DNA from 3 places in the Pseudomonas sp. GW821-FHT02A11 genome. Region 1 is predicted to be linked to each of the others. Evidence: riboswitches for the same ligand, from Rfam matches in the RefSeq annotation. Region 1 holds a riboswitch; each other region holds the start of a gene.
The links. Region 1 has a riboswitch for cobalamin ahead of AC07V9_RS28950 (CbtB domain-containing protein). Riboswitches for the same ligand answer to the same signal wherever they lie in the genome.
Positions count from the first base shown of each region.

Region 2: linked by a shared signal. The riboswitch ahead of AC07V9_RS03205 (ABC transporter substrate-binding protein) and the one ahead of AC07V9_RS28950 (CbtB domain-containing protein) in region 1 are both predicted to bind cobalamin.
Region 3: linked by a shared signal. The riboswitch ahead of cobO (cob(I)yrinic acid a,c-diamide adenosyltransferase) and the one ahead of AC07V9_RS28950 (CbtB domain-containing protein) in region 1 are both predicted to bind cobalamin.

Region 1 is NZ_JBWKWB010000043.1:2,631-8,259, reverse strand. It holds gene nfuA (Fe-S biogenesis protein NfuA) at 1-6, shown strand, start outside; gene cobM (precorrin-4 C(11)-methyltransferase) at 136-882, opposite strand; gene AC07V9_RS28960 (cobalamin biosynthesis protein) at 1,025-1,438, opposite strand; gene AC07V9_RS28955 (CbtA family protein) at 1,438-2,160, opposite strand; gene AC07V9_RS28950 (CbtB domain-containing protein) at 2,172-2,357, opposite strand; cobalamin riboswitch at 2,455-2,669, opposite strand; cobalamin riboswitch at 2,872-3,093, shown strand; gene cobW (cobalamin biosynthesis protein CobW) at 3,226-4,296, shown strand; gene cobN (cobaltochelatase subunit CobN) at 4,299-5,629, shown strand, end outside.
Region 2 is NZ_JBWKWB010000002.1:148,746-154,374, forward strand. It holds partial or broken gene AC07V9_RS03190 (HAMP domain-containing protein) at 1-922, opposite strand, end outside; gene AC07V9_RS03195 (ABC transporter ATP-binding protein) at 1,278-2,066, opposite strand; gene AC07V9_RS03200 (FecCD family ABC transporter permease) at 2,063-3,103, opposite strand; gene AC07V9_RS03205 (ABC transporter substrate-binding protein) at 3,100-4,119, opposite strand; cobalamin riboswitch at 4,256-4,452, opposite strand; gene AC07V9_RS03210 (aspartate/glutamate racemase family protein) at 4,714-5,436, opposite strand; gene AC07V9_RS03215 (NCS1 family nucleobase:cation symporter-1) at 5,460-5,629, opposite strand, start outside.
Region 3 is NZ_JBWKWB010000001.1:130,714-136,342, forward strand. It holds gene bluB (5,6-dimethylbenzimidazole synthase) at 1-59, opposite strand, end outside; gene AC07V9_RS00615 (cobyrinic acid a,c-diamide synthase CobB) at 250-1,548, opposite strand; gene cobO (cob(I)yrinic acid a,c-diamide adenosyltransferase) at 1,558-2,169, opposite strand; cobalamin riboswitch at 2,276-2,473, opposite strand; gene AC07V9_RS00625 (C40 family peptidase) at 2,710-3,249, opposite strand; gene AC07V9_RS00630 (C40 family peptidase) at 3,340-4,026, opposite strand; gene AC07V9_RS00635 (NAD-dependent deacylase) at 4,093-4,875, opposite strand; gene hda (DnaA regulatory inactivator Hda) at 4,869-5,573, opposite strand.

The DNA of each region.
Region 1 (5,629 bases):
TATTGAGTGACAGGTATTGCCAAGAAGCCCGCAGTGATGCGGGCTTCTTTGTTTTCGGCGTTTGGGTCATTGGGGCAGCCTTCGTCACATCCGACTGTGATAGGAAACCACCTTCAGCTCCCGCTCCCGGCAGGCTCACGGTCTAAAAAGATGAGCGTGGCCTGCGCGGTATAGTGACGACTCCCCAAACACATCGTTGCCCAAAACCCTCCCCACCAAAATCAACGCCGTGCGCTGAAACCCCTTAACCCTGACCTTCTCTTCGATATCCGCCAGCGTTCCCATCACCCAATCCTGATCCGGCCAGCTCGCGCGATGCACCACCGCAATCGGGCAGTCCGGACCATAATGTGGCGTCAGTTCCGCCACGATCCTGGCAATGTTATTGACCCCCAGATGAATCGCCATCGTCGCCCGATGCCGCGCCAGCTCCCCCAGCGATTCACCCTCGGGCATCGCCGTTTTATCGCCGTAACGGGTCAGGATCACGCTTTGTGAAATGTCCGGGAGGGTCAGTTCCGTGCCCAGCAACGCAGCACACGCCGCTGTCGCCGTCACGCCGGGGATGATTTCGAAAGGAATGCCCAGCTCGCGCAGGTATCGGATCTGCTCGCCGATGGCGCCGTACAGACTCGGGTCGCCCGAGTGCACGCGCGCAACATCCCGGCCTTGTGCATGAGCAGATTTCATCAAGGCGATGATCTGTTCCAGGTGCAATTCGGCGCTGTTGGTGATTTGAACGGCTTGATGACCTTGCAGGACGGCCTCTGGCACCAAGGAGCCGGCGTAGATGATCACCGGACAGGTGCGAATCAGGCGCTGGCCCTTGACCGTAATCAGGTCCGGATCGCCGGGGCCTGCGCCGATGAAGTAAACGGTCATTGAAACTCCGACGTCAAGAACGGGGGATGCCCTGTGGGAGCGAATTCATTCGCGACAAATAGTCCAGATGCTGCACGGGCAGTGTCTGGATGACCGCTTCGCGAATGAATGCGCTCCCACAGGGATTTCAGCGGAATTTGCATCATGGGCTGCTGGCTAACGCAAACGTAGCCCGCGAACTATTGCGTCGCTCGATCAGCAACTTCGCAGACGCCCCGCCCAGCCGCGAGGCCATGGCCAACGCCGTGCTTTCGGCCACGCCATAACATCCGGTGCTGTCGAAGGCGATCTGCGAGCGATGGCTCAGTTGCGATTCGAATACCGTCAGCTCATCGCTGCTGAAAAACCTCAAGGGCAGGGCCAGGTGTTCGGCCAGTTCCAGCAATCCGGCTTCGGTCGATTTGATGTCGATCGAGGCCAGAGCGGTAATGTCGGACAGCGTCAGTCGATGTTCCAGCAGGCTGACTTCGATCAGCCCTTGCAGCACCGATGCCGGGCAGCCGCGCTGGCATCCCAGGCCGATCACCAGAATCGGCCGCCCGCCGCGGTTGTTCATCAGGCGTGGCTGAGCTCGGAGGAGGCCAGTTGCGCGTCGTGACGACGGAACAACCAGGCGCTGATCAGGCCCATGGCGAGCCAGAACGCTGCGTTGGTCAGCAGCGAAGCGATCTTGAATTGCGCTTCCAGGGCTTCTGGGGCCAGTGCCGAGTGGACTTCCGGCTGCGGTGCGCCGACGACATGCGGCACTACCAGAATTGCCGCGCCCAGTGCTTTGAGCAGCCAGTTGTGAGCGAACACTATGAGTGCCAGGCCCACCGCAGTGGAGGCCGCCGTGCTGACCCACCAGATCTGCCGCTGCGTCAGATCGGCCGCAGCCGTGCCCGGCAGTTCAGGCGGCAGGCCCAGGGTGGGCGCCAGCACGAACACCGCAAAACCGGCCAGACCCCACAGTGCGCCTTCACGAATGCTGGCAGGTGTGCGCAGCGTGTAGAGCGCAGCCAGCATCAGGGCAAAACCGACCGCGACCACCAGATTGCCACCCGTGGTGGACAGCACGCGTTGCCAGCCGTCTTCCGGCTCCCAGGCTTCTTCGTCGTGAACGTGGGCGGCCATGGCGCCGTCGGCATGCGAGTGCTCGTGGACCTCGGCGACGGGGGCTTTTTCATACGTCTCGGCCTGCAGGATCAGCGGCGCGACCCAGAAGCTCTGGAAAAGCGTCAGCAGCAGCGCGGCGAGCAGTCCGGTAAAACCGGCCGTTTGTGCGATTCGCTTGAACATGGCGGCAGGTCTCAGTGGCAAGGGAAGGCGGAGCTGTGACGGGTGTCGTGGGCGGCGTTGTGCACGGCGGCGATGTGCGAGAAACCGGCGAAATAGACCAGGCAAGCGCCAAGGAACATCGCACTGATGGCGGCGGTCAGGCGTTGGCTTTGCGTGCGGGTGCTGCTGGCGGATGGGGTCGTGGTGCTGATCGACATGGCGCTTCCCTCTGAAATGTCAGCGAAGGGAAGGCGCAAGGAAAGCCACTGACAGACGTCAGTAGCCGACTCAACAGCGCCCGCCCACCGCGGGTTTGTTATGTGACTGTATCGGGCCGGTCTCCGGGCTTGCGAGGGGCATTGGACATGCCTGCAAGAATCGCCTTCCCATATCGCTGATCGACACAGTGGATCTGACTCTTCGCTCGCTTACCGTTGCGGGGGCAGCGCCGGACTTGCACAGCCAAAAGGGCTGCACGCACCGGTTTCCCGTTTCACCCTGTGAAGGGCACCCGTAACAAGGTGTGTAGGAGATCACGGCGCAAAGCGTCAGTCAAACACAAGTCGGACAAGGCGATCTTTCAGACCATGGTTTATTGGCTTGGAATGCTGACTTTGATGCCCTAAGGGCCTATTGGTCAGCATGCTAGCTCCCACATTTGCTTAAACGTGCCACGACCTGATAGACCGAGTTGCCAGCCTTCTTGCTCGTTGACCTTCCACCAGCCACTGCGTAGCCTTGCGCACTTGAGGTTCGCCGATCCGGCCGTTTGTCGGGCTTGGCGCTAAGAAGGGAATGTGGTGCAAGCCACAGCTGCCCCCGCAACTGTAAACGGTCATGTTCATTGCACAGCCACTGCGCGAGCGGGAAGGCGCGATGAACGCGTGTGATCTGGCACTCCGCCAGCCCATCGCCACCGTGAGCCAGGAGACCTGCCTCGAACACGGGCCTGTTTTGCAACAGTCTCGACGAATTCTCACTACAACCGGGCGGGGTGATCCGGTGGCGAATCGAACGGCGGGCCTGTCGGAGCGACGGTCAAGCGGTTCTCGTCCTGTTTGCCCGCCGCAGCGCCTGAGGGCAACCATGAAAACACTGGCCAAACTTCCCGTTACCATCGTCACCGGCTTCCTCGGCTCGGGCAAAACCACCTTGCTGCGTCACATGCTCGATAACGCCGAAGGGCGCCGTATTGCGGTGATCGTCAACGAATTCGGCGAACTGGGCATCGACGGCGACATCCTCAAGCAATGCACCATCGGTTGCACCGAAGAAGAAGCCACCGGCCGCGTCTACGAACTAGCCAACGGCTGCCTGTGCTGCACCGTTCAGGAAGAATTCTTCCCGGTGATGCAGGAGCTGGTCGCCCGTCGCGGCGATCTGGACCACATCCTCATCGAAACCTCAGGCCTGGCGCTACCCAAACCGCTGGTTCAGGCGTTCCAGTGGCCGGAAATCCGCAACGCCTGCACCGTTGACGCGGTGATCACCGTGGTCGACAGCCCGGCCGTGATCGCCGGCACCTTCGCCGCCTTCCCGGATCAGGTCGACGCCCAGCGCAAACTCGACCCGAACCTGGACCACGAGTCGCCGCTGCACGAGCTGTTCGCCGACCAACTGGCCAGCGCCGACCTGGTCATCCTCAACAAAGCCGACATGCTCGACGCCCAAGCCCTGGCCGCCGTGCGTGCCGAAGTCGCCGAGGAGCTGCCGCCCGCGGTGAAAGTGATCGAGGCCAGCAAGGGCCAGCTGCCGATCAGCGTGCTGCTGGGTCTGGGCGCTGAGTCCGAGCTGCACATCGACGGCCGCAAGACTCACCACGATCATCACGAAGGCGATGACCACGACGACCACGATCACGATGCCTTCGACTCAATCTCCATTTCCCTGCCTCAAGCCGACGAAGCGCTGTTGCTCGACGCCCTGACTCAGGCGGTCGTGCAGCACGGCATCCTGCGGGTCAAAGGGTTCGCGGCGATTCCGGGCAAGCCAATGCGCCTGCTGGTGCAGGGCGTTGGCACGCGTTTCGACAAGCATTTCGACCGTGCCTGGAAGGCCAGCGAGGAGCGCGTCACCCATCTGGTACTGATCGGTCAGGCACTGGACGCCGCCGTGCTTGAAGCCCAGCTGCGCGCCGCGCTCGAGAGCAAAGGCTAAGCATGCACCTGCTGCGCACCCAGCCCGGCGGCTTTGTCCCCGACGACAGCATCGCTGACCTGGGCCAGACCCCCGCCGATCTGGTGATTCTGTGCAGCGGCGATTCCCATCTGGCGTTGCTCGCTGAAACCGCACAGCAACTGCCGGACGATTACCCCAGCCTGCGCCTGGCCAACCCCATGCAGGTGCAGAACCACGCTTCGGTCGATCTGTATGTCGACGAAGTGCTGCAGCACGCCAGGGTGATTCTCATCTCCCTGCACGGCGGCATTGGCTATTGGCGTTATGGCGTCGAGCGGCTGGTGGAGCTGGCCGCTCGAAAGGGCGGCGGGGTGAAGCTGATTCTGGTGCCGGGCGACGATCGCCCGGACCCGGAACTCAGCGACCTGAGCACCGAGCCCGCTGAGGATCGCGAGCGCCTCTGGCATTACCTGCGCCAGGGCGGCAAACACAACGCCTTGCAGCTGTTCAATTGCCTGGCCCAGCGTTGGCTGGATCGCGATTACGCCTGGGAGCCGCCGCAGACGCTGCCTCGCGTGGCGATCTATCACCCACGCAAGGCCCGCGCCGAACTGGCGGACTGGCGGGCGGACTGGCGCGCCGAGCAACCGGTGGCGGCCGTGCTGTTCTACCGCTCGCACTTGCAGGCGGCCAATACCGGCTTTATCGACGTGTTCTGCGAGCGACTGTTGGCGCAGGGGCTGAACCCGTTGCCTATCGCGGTAGCCAGCCTGAAAGAACCGGCGTGCCTGGACGCTGTGCAAGACTGGCTCGACGAGACCGGCTGCGAAGTGATCCTCAATACCACCGGTTTTGCCCAGTCCAGCCCCGAAGCGCCGCATTTGCGACCATTTCGTCTAAACGTTCCGGTGATCCAGGCGATCTGCGCCCAGGACAACGAACCCGCCTGGCAGGCCAGCGAGCAGGGGCTGGGTTCTCGCGATCTGGCGATGCACATTGCGCTGCCGGAACTGGACGGGCGCATCATCAGCCGACCCATCAGCTTCAAGGACCTGGCCTGGTACAGCGAGCGCAGTCAGTCCGATGTGGTGTGCTACCGCGCCCAGCCCGAGCGTATGGACTTCGTCGCCGAACTGGCGCGACGCTGGGTGTTGCTGGCGCGCACCGCCAATGCCGACAAGCGCGTGGCGCTGATTCTGGCCAACTACCCGACCCGCGACGGGCGCATCGGTAATGGCGTGGGCCTCGACACGCCGGCCGCCGCGCTGAACATCCTCAAGGCTCTGCAGGCCGAGGATTATCCCGTTGAGGGCTTGTCGGACAACGGCACATCGCTGATTCACGCCTTGCTCGGTGGCGTCACCAACGACCC
Region 2 (5,629 bases), on a different contig from region 1:
ACACCACGGCCAGTACCGCTGCGATCACTGCAATCAGCCAGGTCAGGCGGGTGGCCGAACTCATCACCTCGTCCTGTTTGATCAGGCCGATGAAGCTCCAGCCCAGTTGGTCGGACGGGAACACGTTGGCCATCAAATGCTCGCCATTGATATCGACCTTGATCAGCCCAGGCCCTGCCTTGGCCAGTTGGCTGAAACCCTCGCCCAGCTCGCCGAGCTTCTTGAAGTTGTGTTCCGGCTGCTTGGGATCGACCAGTACCGTGCCGTTGTTTTCGATGAGCATCAGGTAACCGCTTTCGCCCAGCTTGATCTGCTTGACGATGGTGGTCAGCTGCTTGAGGGATACGTCGATGTTGACCACGCCGCCGGCGTTGCCCAGCGCGTTATTGACTGCGCGCACGGTACTCACCAGCACCGCGTCGTCACCGGCCCAGTAATAGGCTTCGGTGCGCAGGGTCTTGCCGGGGTTGGCCTGGGCGGTCTTGTACCAGGGGCGCTGGCGTGGGTCGTAACTCGCCATTTTCGGGTCGCCCGGCCAGAACGCGTAGGTACCGTTGGCCAGGCCGTAGGACACATAGGAGTAGGCCGGATGGCTCTTGGCGATGCTGGCGAAGAAGTCGAACAGTTGGTTGTCGAGAGCGGAGTGCGGAATTTCCGGGGCCTGGGCGGTCATGTAGCTCTTCACGCCTTCGCCGGTGCCGGTGACCAGCGGGTGCGCTGCCAGGTAGTCGACGTTCTGGCTGATGCCCTCGAAGAACAGCTGCATGGCATTGGCGACCTGGCGAATCTCCCGGCCGCTGCTGTCGACGAAGTCGCTTTCGGCGTCCTGACGAAGATTGATAATGACCAGCGTTGCCACGAGGATGATCGGCAGACACGCGATCACCGCAAAGGCCCAGGTGAGTTTCTGTTTGATGTTCATCGGCGCTCCTGATTTTTTTTGTAGATCACGCGTGAAACAGGTGCTGCACGCAGGCAGCGGATCGATCAGGACCGTGCGATGGGAAAGGCAAGTCCGTCTGATGGTATGCCACTATCGGCAGCTGGATGGATTTCTTGAGAAAGCCCGAAGGCGCTTAAATGATTCACCTGCACACGGCGTGAACGACGCAGATATCGGCCCTGACAAAAATACCTGTAGGAGCAGTCGGAGGTTACGACGGCCGCGAAAGCGGTGGAGCTACTGGCGATGGAGTGTCAGGTATGTCGCCATCGCCACCATCGTAACCTCCTGAAGCTACTACAGGTTTCGCGTCGTTGGGGAGTCAGCGTCCTGATCAGGCTGTGCGCAACCGCAGAATGCGCGCGCCATCGAACGGGTCTGTCAGCCAATGCCCCTGGACGCCGAAGGTGAGGCGCAAGCGCTCCGGCGTGAGCACATCGAACGGCGATCCCAGGGCCACCAGCCGGCCGTGGTCCATCACTGCCAGACGATCACAGGCCAGTGCCTGATTGAGGTCGTGCAGGGCGATCACCGTGGTCACCGGCAACTGATGCACCAGCGACAGAATGGACAGCTGCTGCTGAATGTCCAGATGGTTGGTCGGCTCGTCCAGCAGCAGGATTTGCGGGCGCTGGGCCAGGGCCCGGGCAATGTGGGCGCGCTGGCGTTCGCCGCCGGACAACGTGTGCCAGGCGCGCTGCCTCAGGTGCTGCAGGCTGACATCGGCAATCGCCTGGCTGACGATGCGCTGGTCTTCATCGCTCCACGGCGCCAGGACAGAGAGCCAAGGAGTACGGCCCAGTTCCACCGCCTGCAACAGGCTGATGGCGTCGCTGGTTTCGGCGTGCTGCTCGACCACGGCAAGGCGCCGGGCGATGTCGCGACGGCGGATCCTCGACAGGCGCTCACCCTGCACAAACACCTCACCCGACGTCGGCGCCTGAATGCCAGCCAGCAGCTTGAGCAGCGTCGATTTGCCCGAGCCATTGGGCCCGACGATGCCCAGGTTTTCCCCCGGCCGAATCGCCAGCGACACGTCCGTCAGCAGCTGCGCGCCTTTGACGCTGTAGCTCAGGTTTTGCCCGCTAAGCACGTGAGTCGCCTGATCGACAGAAGCGTTCATCGCGTACGGTTCCCCCGCACCAGAATCAGGGCAAACACTGGCGCGCCGACCAGCGCGGTGATGACGCCAATGGGCAGGACCTGGCCCTTGATCAAAATGCGCGACAGGATATCGGCGGCGATCATGAACAGCGCGCCGCTCAATGCACTCAACGGCAACAGGCGCGCATGTCTTACCCCGGCGACCATGCGCACGGCGTGGGGAATGACCAGCCCGACGAAGCCGATGGAGCCGACAATCGACACCATCACTGCCGTGACCAGCGCTGCGGTGGCGATCAGTATCGTCTGCACCCGCCGCACCGGAATGCCCAGCGAGGCGGCGGAATCGGCGCCAAAGGTGAAGGCGTCCAGCGAACGTCGATGCCACAGACAGATGCCCAGCCCGATCAGTACCACCGGCACCGACAGCGTCACCGACGACCAACGCACGCCACTCAGGTTGCCCAGCAGCCAGAACATGATGCCGCGTGCCTGTTCGGCGCTGGCGGATTTGGTGATGAGAAACGACGTCAGCGCGTTGAACAGTTGCGAACCGGCGATGCCCGCCAGAATGATGTGGCCTGCCGCGGCCTGGCTACTCGACGAGCGAGACGAACGGGCGAGCAGGGCGACCATGGCAAAGGCGGCAAGGGCGCCGACGAACGCCCCGGTCGACAGGGAAATCGCCCCGGCGCCCAGGCCAATGATCGCCACCAGCACAGCTCCTGTGGAAGCCCCGGCGGAAATCCCCAGCAAGTACGGATCGGCCAGAGCGTTGCGCAGCAGTGATTGCAGCACCACCCCGGAAATCGCCAGCCCCGCGCCACAGGCCGCGGCGACGATGGAGCGGGTCAGGCGGTAATTCCAGACGATGCCTTCATCGATCGGGTCGACCGCAAACCCCGCCGCCCACAGCTTGTTGGCCAGCACCTGGAAGATCACCGGCAGGCTGATCGATGTCTCGCCAATCGCCACCCCCGCGACAGTCGCCAGCAGCAACAGCGCGCTGACCCACAGTGTGTGGCCCAGCAGGCGGGGGACGTTCAGGGCATTCATTGTGTGTGGGTGGCCTTGGCCAGCTGCTCGATGCCGTCGAACAGGCGAACGCTGGACTCCATGGCGCTGGCGTCCATGATCACGATGCGGTTGTTTTTCACGGCGTCCATGTTGCGGGTGACCGGGTCGGATTTGAGGAAGGCCAGTTTCTTCTCATGATCGTCGGCAGGGAAGCGGCGGCGGTCCATGCGCGCGATGACCAGGATCGTCGGGTTGGCCTTGGCGATGGTTTCCCAGCCCACGGTTGGCCACTCTTCGTCCGAATCGATGATGTTTCGAATGCCCAGGGTGTCGAGCATGAAATTCGGTATGCCTTTGCGGCCTGCGACGTAGGGGTCGGTGTTGATGTCGGGGCTGGAGAACCAGAACGCCGCCGAAACCTTGCCCGCGTCGTGCTGTTGCGCCTGCTCGACAGCCTGAGCGAGACGCGCCTTGTAGCCGTCGATCAACCACTGACCACGGTCCTGCACATCGAAGATCTGCGACAGTTGCGCGATGCTCTTGTACAGCGTGTCGACGCGAAAGGCCTCAAGCCGCGTGCCATCGGCGCCGACCAGGTTGTTCTTGTTCTCGCAGTCCGAAGGCAGGATGTAGGCCGGGATCTTCAGGTCCTGAAACTGTTGGCGGGTGCCCACCGCGCCTTGCGGGCCGACCATCCACTCGAACTGCACCGGCACGAAGTCCGGGCGTTTGCCGATCACCGATTCAAAGCTTGGGGCGTTCTCGGCCAGCCGCTCGATTTTCGCGTTGGCGGCCTTGAATTGCGGCAGGGTTTCGTTGAACCACAAGGAGGTGCCGATCACCTGATCACTCAGGCCCAGGGCGTAGAGCATTTCGGTGGCGGCCTGGCCGATGGTCACGGTCTTGTGCGGCGCCTGGGTGAAGGTCAGCGGCACGCCACAGTTGTCGATCGTCAGCGGGTAGTGAGTCGGGGCGGCGACAGCGGCGGGGGACATGAGTGCCGCACCTGACAGGCTCAGACCGGCGAACATCGGGGCAAGGCGGCGCAACGACATCGGGTTTCTCCAGTGGACCGATAGGTCGGCGCGGGCACTGGAAAGCACATCCCGGATGCACGCCTGACGAAAAGGCAAGCAGCGATCACGCTGAACAGGTGAGCACGGGAGCCCTCCCCCGGACACCCCGCCGGTGAATGATTGACGCTTGCCGGCAGGTCTCCTGACTGGCGCGTCGTCGCCGTGCTTCGGCCTTCCCGGGGTAACCCAGTGGCGAACGGGAAGCAGGGCTCAGCGCCTACAGTTGCGGGGACAGTTCCGTTTGAGCCCAGAGAGTCGGGCTCGCGGATTCCCTATTAATTCCGAGTGGAAACCGGCGGCGGGGATACTAAACGATTTGAACAGAGCGGGCGAATTCGCGTTCGATTCCGCGCGGAGGGCATGGGGGCTCAACGTGCTAATGCCGCTGCGCTTTTGCCGAAGGCGTAGGAGCTTGGCTTGCCAGCGATCTGGCGCGCAGCGGCAGCAAAACCCGACGCTGCGGTGTGCCAGGCAGCCTTCATCGACAGGTTTAACGACTGCTGCGCAGCCGATCGCCGACAAGTCAGGCTCCTACGCCCTCCGGGCAGAATCAGTCTTCGGTGCGCTCCGGATTCACAGGCTGAACGGCCAGCCAAGCACCTTCTTCGGACGCGGTGTCGCGTAGGTGCGCACTTTGGACGTCTTCAACCCCAGCCGCACCAGCGATTCCGCCAATGCCACCGCTGCGGTCACGCCATCGACCACCGGCACGCCGGCGCGGTCACGAATCAGTTGATCCAGCCCGGCCATGCCGCCGCAACCCAGGCAGATCACCTCAGCCTTGTCATGCTTGACCGCTTCAACCGCTTGGTCGGCAATAGCCTCCAGCGCGCGATCAGGCATTTCTTCCAGCTCCAGCACGCTCATGCCGCTGGCGCGCACCGAGGCGCAACGTTCGAACACGCCCGCGAGTTTCAGGCGGTCTTCGATCAAGGGCACAGCACGATCCAGAGTGGTCACCACGGAGTACTTGTGGCCCAGCAGCATCGCCAAGCTGGCAGCGGCTTCAGTGATGTCCACCACCGGCACTTCCAGCAACTCCTGCAGGCCTTCGCGGCCGTGTTCGCCATAGCCGGCCTGAATCACTGCGTCGTAGGGCTGATCGTAGGACAGCACCCGATCCATCACGGCAATCGCCGCCAGATAGCTCTCGAAATTGCCTTCCACCGACTCGGCGCCGAAACGCGGGGTCAGCCCGATGATCTCGGTGCCGGGGGAGGCGACGCTGCGCGCCTGCTCGGCGATGGTCTGGGTCATCGATTGGGTGGTGTTCACGTTGACGATCAAAATACGCATGGGTGACGGTCTCTCGCTTGCGATCAGTGCTGAACGGTTTGCACGGCAATGGCCTCGCCACTGACGTCCTTGAAGGTTTTACGACGGTCGGCCAGCAGCAGGTACAACGCTGCGCCAATGGCCGCGCCCATCAGCCAGGAAAACGGCGATACCGAGTCGAAGGCCGGCACCAGCGCCGTGATGATGGAAATCA
Region 3 (5,629 bases), on a different contig from region 1:
CGCTCGGCAATGGCCCGGTAAACCGCAGCGCGCTCGGCATCGCTGAAGGCGTCAGTCACGAACATACCTCGCTAGCCCGACTGAGCGCATAAGTCACTGTGGGAGCGAATTCATTCGCGAGACGTCGGTACATCCGACCCCACTCCTTCGCCTCCCCCACCGCTTCGCGAATGAATTCGCTCCCACAGGGGAAAGTGTTCCTACAGGAAACACTCTTCAGCGCAACAAAGACGGGTGTCAAAAGACCGTTCATGGCAAAAACAGCGCCGCCATCGCTTGTGGGTTGGAGGGGAAATAAAAGTGCACGTACGACGCAGTCATGCGCCCTTGGCGATACACCGCTTCGGCGCCGCGTCCACCATTGGGGCTGAGGCCGCGGGCGATCGGGGTCAGTTCGGTGCTGGTCAGCGAATGGTGGTAGGTGTGGCCACGCAAGGTGCCTTCGGGCAGTTCCACCGATTGCAGGGCCAGCGCCGCAAGGCGTTTTTGCATCACGGCTTCGCCCTCGAGCAAGCCCACCAGCTCGGCGCGCTGACCGGCGACATCGGTCAGGGCATTGAGCAGATAAAGCATGCCGCCGCACTCGGCCAGCAACGGTTTGCCTGCGCTGTGGTGCGCGCGAATCGCCTGCAGCATCGAATGGTTCTGCCCCAGCGCCACGTGATGCAACTCGGGGTAACCGCCCGGCAGGTACAGGCTGTCCGCATCGGGCAGCTGCTTGTCACGAATCGGCGAGAAAAACAGCAATTCGGCGCCCATCGCTCGCAGCAGATCAAGGCTGGCGCCATAGGTGAACGCAAAGGCTTCATCGCGCGCGATAGCGATGCGTACACCTGTCAGCAACGGCTCGGCAGGCACCCCCTCGGGAGCGTGGAAGATCACGGCAGGCGGCAACGCGGCATCGCAGGTGCTGGCCAGCGCGTCGGCGGCGGCATCCAGACGCACGTCCAGATCGTTCAGTTCGCTGGCCTGAACCAGGCCCAGGTGTCGACTCGGCAGCTCGATCCCGGTTTCTCGCGACAACGCGCCATACCAGCGCAGGCCTTCAGTCAGGCTGCCTTCAAGCAACTGCGCATGACGCACGGTGCCGACCCGGTTGGCCAGCACGCCTGCAAAGGGCAAGTCAGGTTGATAACGCGCCAGACCCAACGCCAACGCGCCAAAGGTCTGCGCCATGGCGGTGCCGTCGATCACGCCCAGCACCGGCACACCGAAACGCCGGGCCAGATCGGCGCTGGACGGGGTGCCGTCGAACAGGCCCATGACCCCTTCGATCAGGATCAGGTCCGCTTCGGCGGCGGCTTCCCACAACAGACGTCGGCTTTCGGCTTCGCCGACCATCCACATGTCCAACTGATACACCGGGTTGCCGCTGGCCCGCTCAAGAATCATTGGGTCGAGGAAATCCGGCCCGCATTTGAACACGCGCACGTTGCGCCCCTGGTTGCGATGCAGGCGCGCCAGTGCAGCAGTAACGGTGGTCTTGCCCTGACCGGAAGCGGGTGCGGCGATCAATACCGCCGGGCAGCTGCGAGCCGCTTCATTCATACATGCAGCTCACAGCTCGATGCCCTTTTGCGCCTTGATACCGGCCTGAAACGCGTGCTTGACCACACCGATCTCGGAGACGGTGTCAGACAAATCGATCAATTCCTGCTTGGCGCCACGGCCCGTGATAACCACGTGCTGCATGGGAGGACGCGCCTGCAAATCGCTGAGCACCTGCTCAAGCTCGAGGTAGCCGTGCTTGAGGGCGATGTTCAGTTCGTCGAGGATCACCAGACCGATCTCGGGGTCGCGCAGCAACGCCTGAGTCACGACCCAAGCGGCTTCGGCGGCGGCGATATCACGCTGACGATCCTGGGTTTCCCAAGTAAAGCCCTCGCCCATCACGTGATAACGCACCTGCTCCGGGAAGCGGCGGAAGAACAGCTCTTCCCCGGTGGCGTTGCGGCCCTTGATGAACTGCACCACGCCGCACTGCATGCCGTGGCCCATGGCCCGGGCGAGCATGCCGAACGCGGAGCTGCTCTTGCCTTTGCCGTTGCCGGTCAACACCAGCAGCAGGCCGCACTCGTTGGGGGCGCTGGCAATGCGTTCGTCCATCACCGCCTTTTTGCGCAGCATGCGCGCCAGGTGGCGTTCGTCACGTTCGGGGGATTCGCTCATCTGGGCTCTCCGCTTGAGGGCAGGTGTGGCAAACGGAGGACGCAGGCAAAGACTGGCAGCAGGCGCCGGACAAGGCCGAGCCTGCGCAGAGCATCGCCCTCCGTGATGCTGTTGAATGGATCAGGCCGGTCTCCGGACTCATGAAAAACCACGCGCCTTCCCATGCTCATCGAACACAGTGGCATTGTGCGGGGCCTTGGCTCATTTACCGTTGCGGAGGCAGCGCCGGGATGGATCGCAAAGCGTTCGCACCGGCTTCCCTGTTTCACCCTTTTTTGCGGGCACCTGAAACAATCGGCGAAGGTTAGAGGGTTGACTTGCGAGCGTCAATCGAAGCGACGCTTCTCTAGCGACTCATGTAGGAGCGCGCTTGCCCGCGATAGCGTTGGGTCAGCTGACACATGCGTATCAGACAGTCTGCCTTCGCGGGCAAGCGCGCTCCTACAGAGCACGTAGCATGCTGAAGATCGCCGCAGGAAGAGCAATGTCGCGTCAGGTGTTTGCTGCGCAACAGTAACGCAGCAAATCATAGGGAAATGATCAGTTACTGCGCGCCAGATTCGACGGCTGAATTACCCGCTTGGCGTTCAGCCAGGCCTTCTGCCAATACGGCTTGTCGAGGCTGTCGAGCTTGACCGTACCGCCCGTGGCAGGCGCATGAACGAAACGACCCTCGCCCACGTAGATCCCGGCATGGCTGACGTTCGAACCACCACTGGTCGCAAAGAACACCAGATCACCGGTCTGCAGCTGACTGCGGTCGATGTCCGGGCCGCGCAGAGTGATCATCTCGCGGGTCGAGCGCGGCAGCGTAATGCCCGCCGCGTCGCGGTACACGTACCCGATCAGGCCACTGCAGTCGAAGCCCGAATCCGGCGTGTTGCCACCCCAGCGATAAGGCGTGCCGACCAGCCCGATGGCACGCAACAGCACGTCATCAGCGACCGGAGAAGAAAATTGGGAGGGAGCGGAAACCACAGGCCTGGAAACGACCTTGGGTGGGGATGGCGGTGGATTGCTGGAACAAGCGGCCAGCAATACAGCCAGGGAAGCAACAGCCAGGCGAACCGTAAACGACATAAACACAACAACCTTCCTAGGATGCGGCTTACTCTGCCGGGAGCCGGATCTGCGCGCAATCAGGGTTTCCCCCGATTGCGCGATCCGTAATTAACGGTGTTGGCGCTTGATTGTAGTCGAGGTCATTGCAGTCGTCGTTTCTGGCACCTTGGAAGGTGCCATGGCCAACGCGCGCTTGGCTTCGATGAACGTACGGGCCCAGTAAGCATCGTCGAGACTGTCGACGCGCACACCACCACTGCGACGGCTACTGGAGTGGATGAACTGGTCATCGCCCAGGTAAATACCGGCATGGCTTACGCGACCACGGCCAGCGGTGCTGAAGAACAGCAGGTCGCCTGGCTTGAGGTCGTTGCGTTTGACCAGTGGGGCATCGATGTTGATCATTTCGCGCGAAGAACGCGGCAGGCTCATGCCGGCTTCTTCACGGAACAGGTAACCGATGAAACCACTGCAATCGAAACCCGAAGTGGTCGAGGTGCCGCCGAAACGGTAGCGGGTACCGATCAGAGACTTGCCACGTTCCAGAATGCTATCAGCCAGTACCGGCAACTGATAAGGCTTGTTGTCGGAGAACTGGGCCAACTCGTCTTCGGTTGCGATTTCGTCATCCAGAACGGACGAGGAATAACCGGAACGGCTGGCGGATTGTGCGGTGGCAGCGTCCTTGATTTGCGGATTCTGCGACTGCTGTTGCGACGCTGGCATCTGGGCCGCGCAGCCGAACAACAGGGTCACGAGTGCGAGAGGCACGAGGGGTGCGAAGCGATTTAGCATGGGCACGACCGTGGCTAATGTGTAAAGAAGCCGAGACTATGCCCTCTATCGTCATCATTTGCAAATTCAATCGAAACAAATGTGACTTACGATGTCCTCCATCACATCTAAGGCTCTACACCTCAGAAACGCATCCATGTGAATGGAGTGATCGGTCGACGAGGGGTTTATCTCGGCGGTAAAGCCACCCGTGACCCGCGTGCGCAGCATCGGCTCGTGAATATACGGGAAGCTGGCGGTGGTTCCAATGCTGAGCACAGCATCGAAGCCTTTTGCCATCTCCTCGTACAGCACATTCAATGCCAGCTCTGGCAACATTTCCTCAAACAAGACGACCGGCGGCCGCAGCACGCCATGGCATTGCGCGCACAACGGCGGCAGTGGGCGCTGCAGGTGCTCGCTCAATTGCGGGTCTTCGGCGCCACAGGACTGGCAGTAGAGCGGCGCGAGCTGACCGTGGATCTCGATCAGACGCTCGGGCGGGCTGCCCGCCGCACGATGGTAGCCATCGACGTTCTGCGTCAGCACCCAGCATTGCGGCTTGCAACGCTGCAATTGCGCGATCGCATAATGCGCCGCATTGGGCTGCCCGCCCAGGCAAGCGCTGCCTAATTGGGCAATGTATTTCCAGCACAGGGCAGGATCGCGGCGCAGCATCGGGCCGGACAGCGCCATCTCGATAGGCAGGCCGTCGTCGGTCTGGCCGTTATACAGGCCGCCGACGCCACGATAGGTCGGCAGCCCCGAATCCGCCGAAAGCCCGGCACCGGTGATGATCAGAATGCGCGTTGCGTGACGCAACGCCGCAGCCGTTTGCAGTACAAGGGCGGGATCGACTGCGTTTACCACCCCAGCGTCTCTTTGAGGAAGGGAATCGTCAGCTTGCGCTGGGCCTGTAACGAGGCCTGATCGAGCTGTTCGAGCAGATCGAACAAGGCGCTCATGCTGCGCTTGCCGCGAGTCAGGATGAAATGCCCGACCTCATCGGTCAGGTGCAGGCCCCGGCGCGAGGCGCGCAATTGCAGGGCGCGGAGTTTTTCTTCGTCGGAGAGCAGGCGCATCTGGAATACCAGCGCCATGGTCAGTCGGGACTTGAGGTCGGCCAGCTTGACCGGCAGTTCGCGAGGCGAACAGGAGGCCGCGATCAGCAGACGCCGGCCGCTGTCACGCAGGCGGTTGAACAGGTGGAACAGCGCCTCTTCCCACTCGGGCTTGCCGGCTACCACCTGGAGGTCGTCCAGACAGACCAGCTCGTACTGCTCCAGATGATCGAACAGTTCGACACCCTCTTCGAGCAATTCAGCCATGGGCAGATAAACCGCAGGTTCACCCAGTTGCTTGAAACGCAGGCAGGCCGCCTGCAAGAGGTGCGTGCGCCCTACCCCGTTTTTGCCCCACAGATAAATGAGGCTTTCGGTCCATCCGGCGTCGGCTTCGCACAGGCGCTCGACATAGCCGAGTGCAGCGGCATTGGCGCCTGGATAGTAATTGATGAAGGTGGCGTCATCACGCAGACGCACACTCAGGGGCAGCTGAACTGGTTTCATGCTGGCTGAACGGTTCAGTGACGAACCGCCAAGGGGCCTCTGTGTAAAGTGTGCAA